Regions from separate parts of the Desulfonauticus submarinus genome, predicted to be linked through region 2. Evidence: riboswitches for the same ligand, from Rfam matches in the RefSeq annotation. Region 2 holds a riboswitch; the other holds the start of a gene.
What was found. A riboswitch is a leader RNA that binds a small molecule or an ion and turns the genes downstream of it on or off. The one in region 2 is predicted to bind cobalamin.
Positions count from the first base shown of each region.

Region 1: another riboswitch for cobalamin. It lies ahead of BLP60_RS03435 (sirohydrochlorin cobaltochelatase); the one in region 2 lies ahead of metE (5-methyltetrahydropteroyltriglutamate--homocysteine S-methyltransferase).

Region 1 is NZ_FNIN01000002.1:186,037-193,878, forward strand. Features, by position in the region: gene cobJ (precorrin-3B C(17)-methyltransferase) at 1-468, opposite strand, end outside; gene BLP60_RS03415 (cobalamin biosynthesis protein) at 414-1,190, opposite strand; gene BLP60_RS03420 (cobalt-precorrin-7 (C(5))-methyltransferase) at 1,187-1,807, opposite strand; gene cbiD (cobalt-precorrin-5B (C(1))-methyltransferase CbiD) at 1,966-2,973, opposite strand; gene cobI (precorrin-2 C(20)-methyltransferase) at 2,981-3,706, opposite strand; gene BLP60_RS03435 (sirohydrochlorin cobaltochelatase) at 3,839-4,720, opposite strand; cobalamin riboswitch at 4,803-4,986, opposite strand; gene BLP60_RS03440 (hypothetical protein) at 5,068-6,534, opposite strand; gene BLP60_RS03445 (MMPL family transporter) at 6,531-7,842, opposite strand, start outside.
Region 2 is NZ_FNIN01000001.1:9,407-17,248, reverse strand. Features, by position in the region: gene rpsR (30S ribosomal protein S18) at 1-168, opposite strand, end outside; gene rpsF (30S ribosomal protein S6) at 158-481, opposite strand; gene BLP60_RS00060 (queuosine precursor transporter) at 844-1,485, shown strand; gene BLP60_RS00055 (SDR family oxidoreductase) at 1,499-2,212, opposite strand; cobalamin riboswitch at 2,270-2,461, shown strand; gene metE (5-methyltetrahydropteroyltriglutamate--homocysteine S-methyltransferase) at 2,645-4,918, shown strand; gene BLP60_RS00045 (ATP-binding protein) at 5,176-6,639, shown strand; gene BLP60_RS00040 (GH3 auxin-responsive promoter family protein) at 6,644-7,842, shown strand, end outside.

The DNA of each region.
Region 1 (7,842 bases), on a different contig from region 2:
ACGTTTTTCTATTGTCTCCCAGGGCACAAGCAAATCACTTAAACTAATACAAGCAAAATCTAGCATCAAAGGTGCTCCCACCCTGGCGGCTAAAAATTGACCTGCACTTACTCCAGGTACAATTTCCAAATCAAATTTTAAATTATCTCTATCCATAACTTCTAAAACAAGTCCAGCCATACCATAAATACCCGCATCTCCAGATGAGATTAAGGCAACAACCTTACCTTCTAAAACTCTCTTACATGCTTGCTCTACTCTCCATATTTCCTTCTTCATTCCTGAAGAAATAACCTCTTTGTCTTTAACATGATCTTTTATCAACTCAATATACTTTTCATATCCCACTAAAACATCAACTCGATTTAAAATTTTCTCTGCTCTCAAAGTACGATATTCTCTACTCCCAGGACCTATTCCAAGCACATACAACTTTCCTTTGCCAACGCAACGCTCACACCTTTCCATGTTGTCTTCTCCAAAATAAGTTTGGGACAATGTCCACTCATTAAACAGGCGGGCTCTGCTACTCCAAAAACTCCTATTTTTTCTTTTACAAAAGTAGATGGAGTGTAATCAAACTTGCATTGTTGAAAAAAAAACTTAGGCAAAAATAAGATAGGGATATTAAATTCTTTTCCCAAAGCTAGCAAGCCTGGCTCTGTTTTTTTCAATTCTATACTAGCAATATGTCGTACCTTAGCCAAAGGCTCTCCTACTTGTTCTAAAGCCAAAAATAGTGCTTCTTTTAAAATTTCTAGTTTAATGCCCTTTCTGCAACCCATACCAACTAAAATATTTTTTCTAGCCTCAGAGCTAGTAGTGATAATAGGCACACAACCTAATATATTTGCCACGTCATATGCTAATTTATTAGCCCCCCCTTCATGTCCAGAAAGCAAACTAATTACCCACCTTGTACCAATGTCTATTACTACTACAGCAGGGTCACTGTACTTACTCTTTAGTAAAGAAGAAATACTTCGAATAACAAGCCCTGAAGGTGCAATAAAAATAAGTTGAGAAAACTCTTCCCAGATAAAAGGTAAAATATCCCTTATTTTTGAAAACACATTAGAAGTACTAACTTCAACTTTTTTATGAACAAATATATCTGCTTTTTGTTGTTTAGACAAAATTTTAGCTACACAATAACCTTGTTTTGAAAAGGTAATAATTGCCGTTTTCATAAAGGTTCTCTTATGCCAATAAGCAAGGAAGGATTTAATATTTGAGGCAGTTTATCTTCTTTTATTTTCAATATTCTTTCTGAGGGCAAGGTTAAATTTTCTAAAAAAAACCAAGTAAAATTAGAAACGCTAAATACATTTACCTCTTCCAACCAATCCCAGTCCTTACCTAAAAAAATAACTACAACTTCCCAGTTGTTTAAGCTATCAAAGCCAAAATCTGGCCTTCGACCATGTACACTAAAATAATGTACTCTTTTCCCAACCAAGCCTAATTTGGCTAGTCCAATATCTGCAGCACTGATTCCAGGAATAATCTCACAGGCCTCTTGACCAAATTTATTTACAATTAAACTAGCCAAACTAAAATATAAAGGGCTCCCACTAATTAATACTCCACAAAGTCTATGCATTCTTGCTTTATCTAAAAAATAAAGTGTTTCTTTTATAGATACACTTTCGTATTTCTCGCCTTTAAATTCAGGAAATAAATTAAGCAAGCGTTTACTTCCTACTATCACCTCTAATGAAAACAACTTTTGTCTTACCACAGGCAAGACATATTCAGGGCTACCTGGCCCACATCCCAAAATAACTATTTTATTCTCTAATTTCATATATAAAATAATCTCAAAATATAATCCAAATTTTTGGAAATATCAAAACTATCTGATTTGCAAAACCAAGATACGGCATATAATTAAAGTGTTTTACTTTTTATTCAATCAACTTTTTAGAAAAAATTGTTGCATGGTTATAAACATTGGATATTTTTTTAAAAATTTAATACATTACTTTTATAGTCAATAAGATAAACACATACTTCACTTTGAAGACAAAAAGTAGTTTTTATTTTTATTTTTAACAAATTAGCTAAAAAAGTTGCACACTTTCTTTTCTGAGAATTATTTAAAATTTTAAACCCTTGTTCCACTGTATTCAACTTTACTTTCAATTCAAATAACTCAAATAAATACTTCTCTAAAATAGGCACTGCAGATTTAGAACGTTTGCTGTGGGTATCAAAGTCATTCTGTAAAAATTTTAACAACTTGCCAGGATGACCAACAATAATAATCTGTTTTAAATCTTTCTTTTGCAAATAATCAAATGCTGTTTGCCACTCATTACTAACTTCAACAATATTATTAAACCCAAGTTTTTGAGCTGCCTTTTCTCCTATTCGACCAGGCACTAATACTATTGTTTTTATTTCTTGTTGTAAAAGACTATTTAAATGAAGACGAATAGTTTCTTGAATTGCTTTTAAAGAAAAAGGCCTCACTCTACCGCTTGTTCCTAAAATAGAAATTCCCCCTTTAATACCAAGCCTAGGATTAAAAGTCTTTGCAGCTATCTCTTCTCCTTTAGGAATAATAAAAGTCAAATTAACTCCACCTAAAAATACTTGTCTGATAGCCTTTTTAATCATATTTCTAGGCACAGGATTTATAGCAACCTCTCCAATAGGTAAAGCAAGCCCTGGTTTAGTTATAATTCCAAGACCTTTGCCTTTATTAAATCTAATCTTAGAATCTTTTCTAAGCTCCAATCTACATTGTAATTCTAAACCATGAGTTATATCAGGATCATCGCCAGCATCTTTAACAGTAGAAACCAAAACCCCTTTCCCAATTTTAGAAGTTTTAACAGGAATCTGTACCCACATACCTTCAGGCAAGAGTATCCATACCTTTGGAACAAAAATTTTCTTCACTAAAGCAAGCGTACCTGCCTTAGCTAAGGCTGCAGCATAAGTGCCTGTACTAAGTCCAAAGCGCATAATCTAATTATTTTTTATAATTCCAACTTTTATGCCCTGTTTGAATGATTAAAGTGACAAGGTAACCCGGCAGGGTCAAATCTTTTTTAAGATTAGAAATTAAATATTCTCCTTCTTGTTCTACGTATGCTGCTAAGTAACTAGAAGGGAACAAGTTGTATTTATCTAATAAAAACAGAACTTCTTTTAAAACTTTACCTACTTTATATAACACCAAAGTCTCGCACCAAGAAATAGCCTGTTCTATTCTTTGTAAATCAGATGCTGGCATAACCATAAAGCTATCTTCTTGCCAAACAAAGGGCAAACCAAACTTCGCTCCTGTCGCTTGAAAAGCTGTAATACCAGGAACAACATGAATATGGCTTTTAGGAAAAATTTTTTCTAATGAAGTTAATAAATAACAACTAGTACTATAAAATAAAGGATCTCCTAATGTAATCTGGGCAATAATTTTTCCTTGTTCACAACCTTTCTTTACTCTCTTGGCCACATGCTCCCACAAATTCCAAGTACCGCCAACATCTTTGCGCATTGGATATTTAACAAGTTCTATTTTCTGTTTCTTTATCCAAGGCTTAATAATATTTAAAGCCAAACTTTCATTTTTTTTAGCTGAAGCAGGACAAATTAACACATCTGCTTTAGAAATTATATCTACTGCTCTTAAGGTAAGTAAGTCAGGACTACCTGGCCCTACTCCAACAGCATAAAAATGTCCTCTATTAGTCATTAAAAAAACTCTCTTTCTTTATTTGAGATACCACATTTTTAAAGAAAGAGCAGGCCTTTAAATAAACTTTATAACTCCAAACAAGTACCAAGCCTGCTCTTTACAATTAACTTTATTCTAAGCAACAAATTATTACTTTAAACCCAACTTAGCATAAGCGTGTTTTAAATGCTCAATCCAAATTTCTACAATTTCCTTCATTTCTCCTGTACCTTTAAGGATAGGATGACATTTGAATCCAGCCTTACTTAAAATCCCCTTCCAAGAATCTGACTCATCTCCTGCCAAATCATTATGAGCATGGTCTCCAGCTACTGACATAAATGGCATCAAATAAACATCTTTTATTTTATGTTGCTTTAACTCTTGCTTAACCTCTCTAATCGTAGGCCAGCCTTCTACTGTACCCAAAAATACTTTCTTGTTTTTTAACCAAAGCGCATATTGCAAAGCTGCATAATAACTATTTGCTCTATGTTCTGTACCATGCCCCATTAAGGCAATACCCCAGCCCTTCTTTAAACTAGGTAAATTTTTTAATAAAGCATCTGCTACCTTAGGAATATCGTGAACAGAATAAAGAAGAGGTGTCCCTAAAACAATCTTAGTAAACCCCTTTGGCATTACAGAAAACCCTTCTACTACCTGTTCCAGATATTCATATTCTTCTCCTGGTATAGTATGTAGAGATTGGACTGCTACATGAGTAAACCCATCGCTCATCATCTGAGCCAAAGCTTTTACAGGAGAAGGAATATTTTTCCCCTCTTTAGCTAATTTATGGCGAATAATAGAAGAAGTATAGGCCCATCTTACCTCAATACCAGGAAATGCCTTTTTAACCTCTTTTTCAAAAAAAGAATAAGCCCTTTTACCATCAGGATAAGATGTACCAAAAGCAACAAGCAAAATTCCTGGTTTAGGAGAATGTTTGTGTTTTGAAGCAAAACAAATACTACTAACGCCTACAAATAAACATAGCCCCAAAACCAATACTAAACATTTTTTTAACATAAAATACCCTCCATATAAATTTTAGGGGCTTTTTAAAAAGATTAAAATACAGCGCCTCCTAGATAAAGCCCCCGTTATCTAGGAGGAAAGACTTCTTCTGGCAGGTCTTCCGGCTCGTTCCCCTTAAACTCGGCCTTCCCATTCTTAAAAAAGAACAGTGGCACTCTTGGAGTTTAAGGTTATTGGAACTCACGGCGGCGGGACCGCTCCCGAATTGCACGGGATTCCCTATTAAGCCTTGCGGCACCAGAAGAAAAATTATCTTCAGAAAATAGAATTTTACGGGAATTAATCTAAAAAAACAATCCCTTTTATTTAGAGAATAAAATTTATAAACATTCCTTGCATTAAAAAGGATAAATTAACTCTGTAAAAATCCTATCGTTTTTTCGCCATCTCCCATAATAACTATGTTTACCTCCATTAAAAAACTCCACTCCTGCTTTCCATTTAAGACCAGATTTAAACTTATACTCGGAAATCAATCTATTTATTCTTCCTCCTTTGGAAAGCTCAAAATTGGAAGTATACTCCAAATTCCAATTATCTGTAATTTCTAAACGCACAAAAGAAAATATATCATTTCTACCAGGACGCATCTCTTGTGAACTTTTAATATATCCTTTGGCGCTCTGTTTTTGAGTAACAAACTCACCCCCATATTCAATAGTTATAATCATCTTTTTTAATTTTAAACTTTGTAATAAATCATCTATTGTATAAGTTAACCCCAAAACATAACTTACATAATTATCATCTTTAGAATTATAACTATGATTATATAATGCTTCTCCGTGAAATTCCCACTTTTTATAAGTAGTTGAAAAACCTCCTGCATATTCCCCTATAAAGACATTTTTCTTTATATAATAAATTTTTCCATTTCTATGTTCCTCTTTTAACACATAATAGGGATTTAACCCTTGATAAGTAGAGAAAAATAAATCCCATCCTGCCCTTGTACCTTTAACTTTAGCAAAATATGCTATATTCTCTAAATCTACATCAGGATATTCATTTTCTATTCTAGTATTATTTTTATCTACATCCAACGTATAAAAATCTGAATCAACTTGTTTATCATCTTCTACTACTGATCCAGTCCATCTTGAATATTCACTAGGAGATTTACTAGTCTGAAAAACAGGAAGAATAGCAAAGGTAATGGAATCATTCTCTACATAATAATCTAACTTTAATTGCCACAAGCCATAATCTTGTGTATCCATAGGATCATTTCCATCTTTAGGCGAATGTCTATCTACGGGAGAATAAAGAGTAGAGATCCCATTTTTAAATATTTTTTTCCCAACAGTTAAATCATAATCTGATGCAGAATAGGTTAAATAAATTTCATTTAATTCAGCATAACGTCGCCTTCTATCTCTATCTTGAAAATATTCACTAACTCCAGCATAAGTATCTTTTTGATTTCCTCCTTCTAACCATCCAGAAAAATCAAACCTAAAGTTATTTAGTACATAATACGAAGCAAAATTAAGTAATAATGAACCAATATCTGACTGTCTATCAATCCCTTTTCTTTTGTCAGGCTTTCTCCAAAAATGCTCTAACCTTATCCTAAAATCTCCACTTAAATTTTTTGCTAAAACTTTAAATATACATTCTTTATCTTTTTCTTTTTTTTGATCTAAATCTAATTCATTCAATAAATTTTCATCTTTATTAATATTTTCTTCTTGCAGTTCTGTATCTAAGCTATTTAGTAAATCTAAATCATCTTCTGCGTATATTTTATTCACATATAATCCCAAAATAAAAAAACACAAAAAAAACAAAATAATTTTTTTCATATGTTATCCTCCACCATTCTACGATCCATATCCTTTAAACGAACTCCTAAAACTTTTGCTAAATTTAAATATACTTTTGCAGCTAGCCTTGGAGAAACTAACTGTATTCTCTTAAAAGATTTCAAATTTAATTCTAACACCTTGGCCTCTGTGCTAGCAATGACATCAGCAGAACGTGGGCCAGGATTTACTAAGGCCATTTCTCCAAAAATATCACCTTCCTTTAATTTAGCCAACAAAACCCTCTTGTTTTGCCCCTTTGTCCAAACCTCTGCTTCTCCTTGAAGCAAAATAAACATAGAATCTCCATAATCTTCTTGTTTTATAATAGGTTCTCTAGGCAAAAATTCTAACAATCTTCCCAATAAAATAAGTCTTTTTACCTGCCATTTTTTCAACCCCATGAACAAAGGACAACGCCTTAAGACTTCGCCAGAAACTTGTTGCTTAATAAGATCCCAAAGAGTAATTAACTGAGTAGAAGTTAATACAGAAGGAGTTAATAAAAGATCACTGGCAACAGCAAAAAACATAACTAAGGCAGAAAGTAAACCAAAATACACCACTGGTAAAAAATTAGAAAAACCTAAGATAGCAAAGCCTAATGCCAGCGCAACAGAAGTAGCAATTACTGGACGAATCTCACTTTGTAGACACAAATCTATAGCTAATGCCTGATCCTGCACATTTCTAAGTTCTTTGTTATAACGCGACATTAAATGAATTGTATCGTCTATCGCAATACCAATAGAAATTGCCGCAATCATAGTCGTACCCACATTTAAAGGAATATCAAACATGCCCATAAATCCAAAAATCCATACTATGGGTACAATATTAGGAACCAACGAAATTATACCGGCCTTAAAATTAACAAAAAGTAAACTCATCAGCAAAAATACCACAACTAAAATAAAAGAAATAGACTGAACTTGTCCTTTTGCCATAGAATCAGCTGCTTTATTAATTAAAATACCCTCTCCTGTAATTTTAAAATGAAGATGTGGATCTAAGACCTCTTCAATCTTTTTCTTTAATATATTTAACTCTCTATTTAAAATATACGACGAGGAAATATTATGCCTGACAACTATATTAACTTCACTAAAGTCAGAAGTAACATAGCGCGAAATATCATCTCTATGCAAAAGTAAAATATATTGAGAAACCAGATTATCTTTATCTGGCAATTTAAAAAATTCTTTTTTCCCATTGTTCATTTCTCTATTAATAAATTTTAAATAATCAACAAACGACAGTACATTATCAAAAGCCTTCATATCTTTTAATATCTTTTCTACAACATCT
Region 2 (7,842 bases):
ATGCTTAGCACAAGTGCCTGTAATTCTCCGTCCGATAATTTTTCCCCTCTCAGTCACAAATTGACTTAAAATATCTGGCCTCTTGTAATCTATTACCAAATTCTTATCTGCACAAAAACGACAAAATTTTTTACGAGGGACAAACTTTCTTACTTTGTTATTGCTCATTTTTTTCCTCCTTAGACTCAAATGAATCAGCAAGCTTTACGGTCACAAATCTAAACACTTCTTCCATAATTCTTAGATTCCGCTCTAACTCTGATACATACTTTCCTGGCAAACCAAACTCCAGACGTACATAATATCCTCTTGTTTGCTTACGAACAGGATAAGCTAGCTCTTTCATCCCCCAATCATCTACCAGAACCACTTCCCCACCATCTCGTTTAATAATATCTGAAACCTTTTCTACAACACCTTGTTTTTCTTCAGAAGAAAGTTCTGGACTTAACAACAACAACGTTTCATACCTTCTTAACATAATACCTCCTTTTGGTCTTTATGGCCCCTGATCCTAAAACCAGGAACAAGGAAACAAAAGTTCTTATATCCTTAACCCACAACTGTCAACTAAAACCAAAAACCATAATTGTCTTTAATAAACACAAAAAATCAAAAATTGATTTTTAAAAATAAAAATACTTAAACAACGTCTCCATGAGTTTATTTTTTTAACATTCTTTCTTCCCAACCATTCCTATAAACTTGAGCTCTTATTTTAATAAAATAAATTTATCTTTTCCTTATCTATCTCTAGCCTCTAATTTGACAAAAAATGTTAACCTATATATAATAATTTTTTTTAAAACCAAAAAACTCTTAATATTTTTATATCTTATTTAAATGAGGATACAGCATTTAACAGAAAAAGATATAAAAATTTTAATAACACTAATATCTTTAAATACTGCCTTACTAGTAGCAAGTAATGCAGCAGGAGCTAAAATGATTTCTGTATTTGGAAACTTAGCTGCCTCTGCAACTGTATTTTCTTACGCTTTTAGTTTTGTTTTTACAGATATTATTTCTGAAATTTATGGTAAACAAAAAGCAAGTTTTGCAGTAAAAATAGGTTTTTTAGGACTTTTAATTTCTGTAATATTTTTTACTATTTCCATTGCCGCTCCACCAGCTTCTTTTTGGAAAAATCAAAAAGCATATGAAACTACTCTCCAGTTGGGTCCAAGAATGCTTGCAGGTGGATGGACTTCTTATATGGTGAGTCAACATCTCGATGTATGGATATTTCATAAACTAAAACACTTAACCAATGGTAAACACCTATGGTTAAGAAACAATGGAAGCACTTTAATAAGCCAATTTATAGATACTTGTATCTTTATAACCATTTCTTTCTATGGAGTTTTTCCCATTATACCAGCCATTGCTGGCCAATATCTAATTAAAGTAATTATAGCTCTTTTAGATACTCCCATCGTATACTGTGCTGTTTATTATATTAAAAGATATATTCAGACTAAATAATATAAAATAAAATTTATTCTTTGTTTTTTCTATTAGAAGACACTTTTATCCAATGCAAAGATGTATTTTTTAAAATTAAATCTTTAATTTCAACTTGATATGGTAGTTCCAAAATATATTTAACAGCCAATGCAATGTCTTTAGGATCAAGGCAATCTTTTATTTTTGGTCTAAAAGGCATCTTCTCTAGTAATTTTGTATTAACAACACCAGGATATATTGAACTAATTTTAATGTTATAACGTTTACCTTCTTTATACATAACTTCAGCCAATCCTCTCAAAGCAAATTTAAAACTACAATATGCCCCTCCATACGGAAAACCTTCTAATCCAGAAATTGAGTTAATAAATACAATATGTCCTTTCTTATTTTTTTTAAAAAAAGAAAATATGCATTGACTTATAAAAAAAGGAACTTTGAAATTTGATTCATAACAATTATCCAATTCTTCAACAGTAATATTTTCTATTTTATTATAAAATCCATCTCCTATTGCATTTACAAAGGCTGTAGGCAAAAAATCGTCAAGACTTTTTTTAAATTGTTGAGAATCAAAATTTTTTATACAGAAAAAATTTATCCCAAAAGTTCCTAACTCTTGTTCTAAAGTTTGTCTTTTTTCTTCACTCCTATAAAGTAAAAGTAAGTTATATCCCTGATGTAAAAGTTCTTTAGCCACGGCCTTTCCAATATCACCAGTAGCCCCTGCAATAACAACTTTCATAACAATACTCCTAAATTCAAAAACAATTTTAAACTTGACACCTATTCCTCTCCCAATATACAAGCCCGTTTACTCTGTAAACACATAAACGCGTCCAGGAAACGGAACACGGTGAAAATCCGTGGCAGACGCGCTGCTGTAACCGACATATATAGAGTAAACATCCACTGAGATTTTATCTTGGGAAGGGTGTTTACATAGATTTATCTAGTCGGAAGCCAGAAGACGTCCTGGATTAACGCGTCTATTCTCACCCCGCGGGGATGGGTGAAGAATAGGAGAGGGCCTAAAATAAAAGGCCACTGCTATTCTATTATGCGTAAAAGCCCATTCCTGTAATAAGGAATGGGCTTTTTTATTTTTTAAAATAAAGTTGGCAGATTTAAAAATTTTACGATATACTAAAACAAAAAAATAAAAAGGAGGACCCAAATGTACACACATGTATTGGGGTTACCACGCATTGGTGCCCAAAGAGAACTTAAAAAGGCAATAGAAGCATATTGGAAAGGCAACATTTCTCTAGAACAACTTGAACAGACAGGAAAAAATATTCGACAACAAAATTTATACTTACAAAAAGAAATGAACTTTGATTTTATTACAGTAGGAGATTTTTCCTATTATGATCAAGTACTAGATATGAGTATGACTTTGGGTGCAATACCAAAAAGATTTCAAACTTCTTCTACAAAATCAGAAATGGATACTTACTTTGCCATGGCTAGAGGCACTCAAAATGCTAAAGCCATGGAAATGACTAAATGGTTTGATACTAATTATCATTACATAGTTCCTGAATTTTATAAAGGGCAACAATTCTCTCTCAACAGTAATAAAATAATTGTTGAATTAAAAGAGGCTAAAAATAGTGGTTTTGCTAATCTAAAACCTATTCTTATAGGCCCTCTTACTTATCTTTATCTTGGAAAATCTCAGGATAAAAATTTTGATAAATGGAGTTTAATAGATCCGATAATAGATATCTATATTGAATTACTTATTAAAATATCACCGTATTGTGAGTGGATTCAAATTGATGAACCAATTCTTGTCTTAAATCTTCCATCTAAGATCAAAGAATTATTTATCAAGGCCTATAAAAAAATAAAAAAACATCTTCCTTCTAACAATAAAATCTTATTAGCAACATACTTTGAAGATATCTTAGACAATAAAGATACTGTGTTATCTCTTCCTATAGATGGATTACACTTAGATTTAATTAGAGGCAAAAAACAACTCAATTACTTACATGAATTTAAAAACACTTTTTTATCCCTAGGTATCATCAATGGTAGAAATATTTGGAAAGCAAATTTAAATAAAATATTAGATGATATAAAAAATATTTTGTCTAGTAAATCCTTAGATATAGAAAGAATTATGTTATCTACATCTTGTTCTTTATTACATGTTCCTATTGATTTAGAATATGAAAAAAAATTATCTTTAGAATTAAAATCATGGATGTCTTTTGCCAAACAAAAATGTGAAGAATTAAAAATTTTAAAACAGGCTTTAGAGGGAAAGGATGTATCAAAAATTTTAGAAGAAAATCAAAAAACAATAGACTCTAGACAAAAAAGCACATTACGAACTATCACAAACATCCAAGATAAATTAAGTCAAATTAATACCAAAATGTTTCAACGACAAAGTTCCTATAAAGAAAGAAATAAAAAACAGCGCTCTATCCTTAATTTACCATTATTCCCAACCACTACTATTGGATCATTCCCTCAAACACCAGAAATTAGAAAAACCCGTCTTTTATATAAAAAAGGAGAGTTAAATGAACAAGAATATAAACAAAAAATAAAAAAATTTATAGATGAAGTAATCCAAAGACAAGAAGAACTTGGACTAGATGTTTTTGTTCATGGTGAGCCCGAACGAAATGATATGGTAGAATATTTTGGACAACAATTAAAAGGATATTGCTCCACAGAAAATGGATGGGTGCAAAGTTATGGAACTAGATGTGTTAAACCACCTATTATCTATGGAGACATAGAAAGACCCTCTCCCATGACAATAGAATGGATTACCTATGCTCAATCTAAAACCACAAAGCCTGTCAAAGGAATGCTTACAGGTCCTATTACTATGCTCTGTTGGAGTTTTGTTAGAGATGATCAACCTCGCAAAGATACTGCTTTTCAACTTGCTTTGGCCATACGAGAAGAAGTAAAAGACTTAGAAAAAGCCAATATTAAAGTTATTCAAATAGACGAACCTGCTTTAAGAGAAGGATTGCCTTTAAAACAAAACAAATGGTCAGAATATCTATCTTGGGCAATAAATGCCTTTAAGTTAGCAACCTCTGGCGTAAAAGATGAAACACAAATACATACCCATATGTGTTATAGTGATTTTGAAGATATAATAGAATGGATTGCTAAAATGGATGCAGATGTCATCAGTATAGAGGCAAGTAGAAGCAAAATGGAGCTTTTAGAAGTTTTTAAGGAATTCAATTATCCGAATGAAATAGGTCCTGGGATTTATGATATTCACAGTCCTAGAGTACCAAGCATAGAAGAAATAAAAGAACTTCTAGAACTAGCTTTAAAAGTAATACCCAAAGAAAAACTCTGGGTAAATCCAGATTGTGGATTAAAAACAAGAGAATGGCCAGAAACCCTTGCCTCTCTTAAAAATATGGTCTCTGCTGCTAAAATGCTCAGAGAAAAATATAAATAAAGCAAATAAGAGAACAAGGACATTTTATATCCCAAAAACAAAATAGTCCTTGTTCTCAATATTTCTTCTCTACTATCTTTTATTATCGAGGCCACACATTTTTTTATAATATAGTTTTTAACATATTATAATTTTTAAAAATTGTCCAAAAAACTTCAAATTTTTAAAATATCCCTAATAAATAAATTTATTGACATTAATTAAACAAAAGAAATATAATATTCTCTCTTATTTTTAAAAACAGTATAGTAATAATTATGAACTTAAGAACGATTTATCAAATTGAAGCAATACCAATAATTAGAAATTTTATTTTTTCTATTTGTGAATTCTATGGAGCAAATGAAAAAGAAAAAAATGAATTAACTTTAGCAGTTGAAGAAGCTGCTGAGCATATTATTGAAAATTTTCCCTCTGATGAAAAAGAATTATTTGAAGTTAAAGTTAAAATAAAAAAAGATAAACAACTAATTCAAGTTATTTTAAAAAATAAAGGAATACCTATTGATGAAAAAAATATTCCTCAATATACACCAGAAAATCCAGAAAACTCTATAGATGGGCTAAAATTTTTTCTTATTAAAAAACTTACAGACAATTTCGAATTTATTAATTGTGGCAATGATGGTTGGCAAACAATTTTAGATAAAAAAATATCAAATTTTAACATTCCTCGAACAAAAAAATCTTATATTGAATCTAACAATAAAGAAAAATCAAAATTTAATATTAGTGTAGCTATCCCAGATGACTCTTATAAAATTACTAAACTCGCCTATCATACATATAGATACACCTACACAAAAACGTCTTTTTATTATCCAGAAATACTAAAAGAACATCTAGAAGAGAGAAATATAATATCTTTTGTGGCAAAAAATGAAGAAGATGAAGTTATTGCTCACTCAGCATTAATCCGATCTCCAGAATGTAGAGAAATTGCAGAAGCAGGAGCACTTATGACTCATCCTACCTACAGGCATAGTACAGCTTTAATACGTATTGCAAAAAAATTATATAACTATGCTTTGCAAAAGGATAATAATATAGTAATCTTAGAATCCAATCTAGTTACTACTCACACAGGCTCTCAACGCCTTACTAAACACTTTAAATTTTGTCCTCTTGCTCTTAAACTTTCAGTTCATGAAAAAGCAAAATTCATAAATATTAAAGAGCAGACAGCAAACCAAAGAGAATCTCTTTTATATTCTATTTCTCTAACTCAAAAACCTAAAACAGAAAGTGTACTTTATGTCCCAAAAGAACATCAGATCATTATTAAAAACTTAATACAGCACAGTGGTTTACCTGCTTTAGTTAAAAAAGAGTATAATAAACATTTAAAAAGAAAAACTGAATTTTTGATAAAAAAAGATAATAGAGCAATGTTAACTACAATCATAATTAAAAAATTTGGCATACACTGGCAAAAAGAACTTAAAAATATTATAAAAGATCTCTGTATAAAAAATTTTAAAACTATACATTTAAAAATTTTCACAGATAACCCTCTTCCATGGAATATAGACGAATCTCTTTTGAATTTAAAATTTTTCTTTTCTGGAATCTGCCTAAGAACTATATCTAATTTTACACTTTTATATACTTACTTAAACAATCAAAATATAGACTTTAATGAAATTAACTTATTTGAAAATAAAGCAATCGAGTTAAAAAACTATGTTCAACAATATTATAACTTAGTAGATTTAATCTAAAAATATGAATATAAAAAAATTTAAACAAATATGTAAAAATTGTCATTCCATTCAAAAAGAACTACTTTTTTCTATAATCAAAGAAAATAAAAATTCTTTATTTGGACAAAAACATCATTTTTCTAAAATAAAAACCATTCAAGACTTTAGAAATTATGTTAATCCTACTAACTGGAGAGATATTGAACCATATACAATATCTAGTTTTCAAGGAAAGCCTCATCAATTATTTAAAGGAGATCCAAAAGTATTTATTGTCACTAGTGGGACTACAGGGAAAGAAAAAATTTTACCGGAATCTCCCAAAGGACTAGAAGTAAAAAATCTTATAACTAAATTAAGAATAGAAGCATTAAAAGAAATATTTCCTAAAATATCTGAGGGAATGATGTTGCCCTTGGTCAATAAGATCCTTTTTCCTCCTAGTAAAAAAAACATACCTGTAGGATGTGCATCAGGAATTAGTCTTATTAAAGCACCCAAGGCCTTAATTCGTACTTGTGCTTATCCTCTTGAAATCCTGGATATTAAAGATCCGTTGGCCCTAGATTACACATTAATGAGATTTGCTTTAACCCAAGATGTAAGATTAATCATTGGCAACAATGCCGCTCGCTTAAAACAACTTGTAAATACTGTTATAAAATATCAAGATATTATCTTAAAAGATATCGCAAATGGCACTCTTAGTTCAATATTCAATATACCAACTAAAATAAGAAAATCTCTTAATCCCTTTCTCCGTCCTCAACCTCAACAGGCGAACTTATTAAAACACCAAATGATAAAAAACAAATCTCCTCTCACACCTAAAAACTATTGGCCTAATTTACAGGTAATAAGTTGCTGGCTTGGAGGCTCTGTTGGTCGTTATGTGGAAACAATAAGAAACATGTTTCCAAACATTAGCTTTATGGACTGTGGATATGGTGCAAGCGAAGGTAAATTTACTATTCCCTTAAAAGCAGAAACTCCAGCAGCACCTCTTGCAGTATTTGGTATATTTTTTGAGTTTTGCCTACCAGATGATAAAAAAAATTTTCTTCTTGCCCATGAATTAGAAAAAGGCAAAGTTTACGAGATGTATATTACAACATGGTCTGGTTTATATCGTTATGCTATGCATGATTTAGTTAGAGTTGAAAGTTTTACAGGAACAACTCCCAATATTATTTTTGAAAGCAAATCAGGAGAAATAGCTAA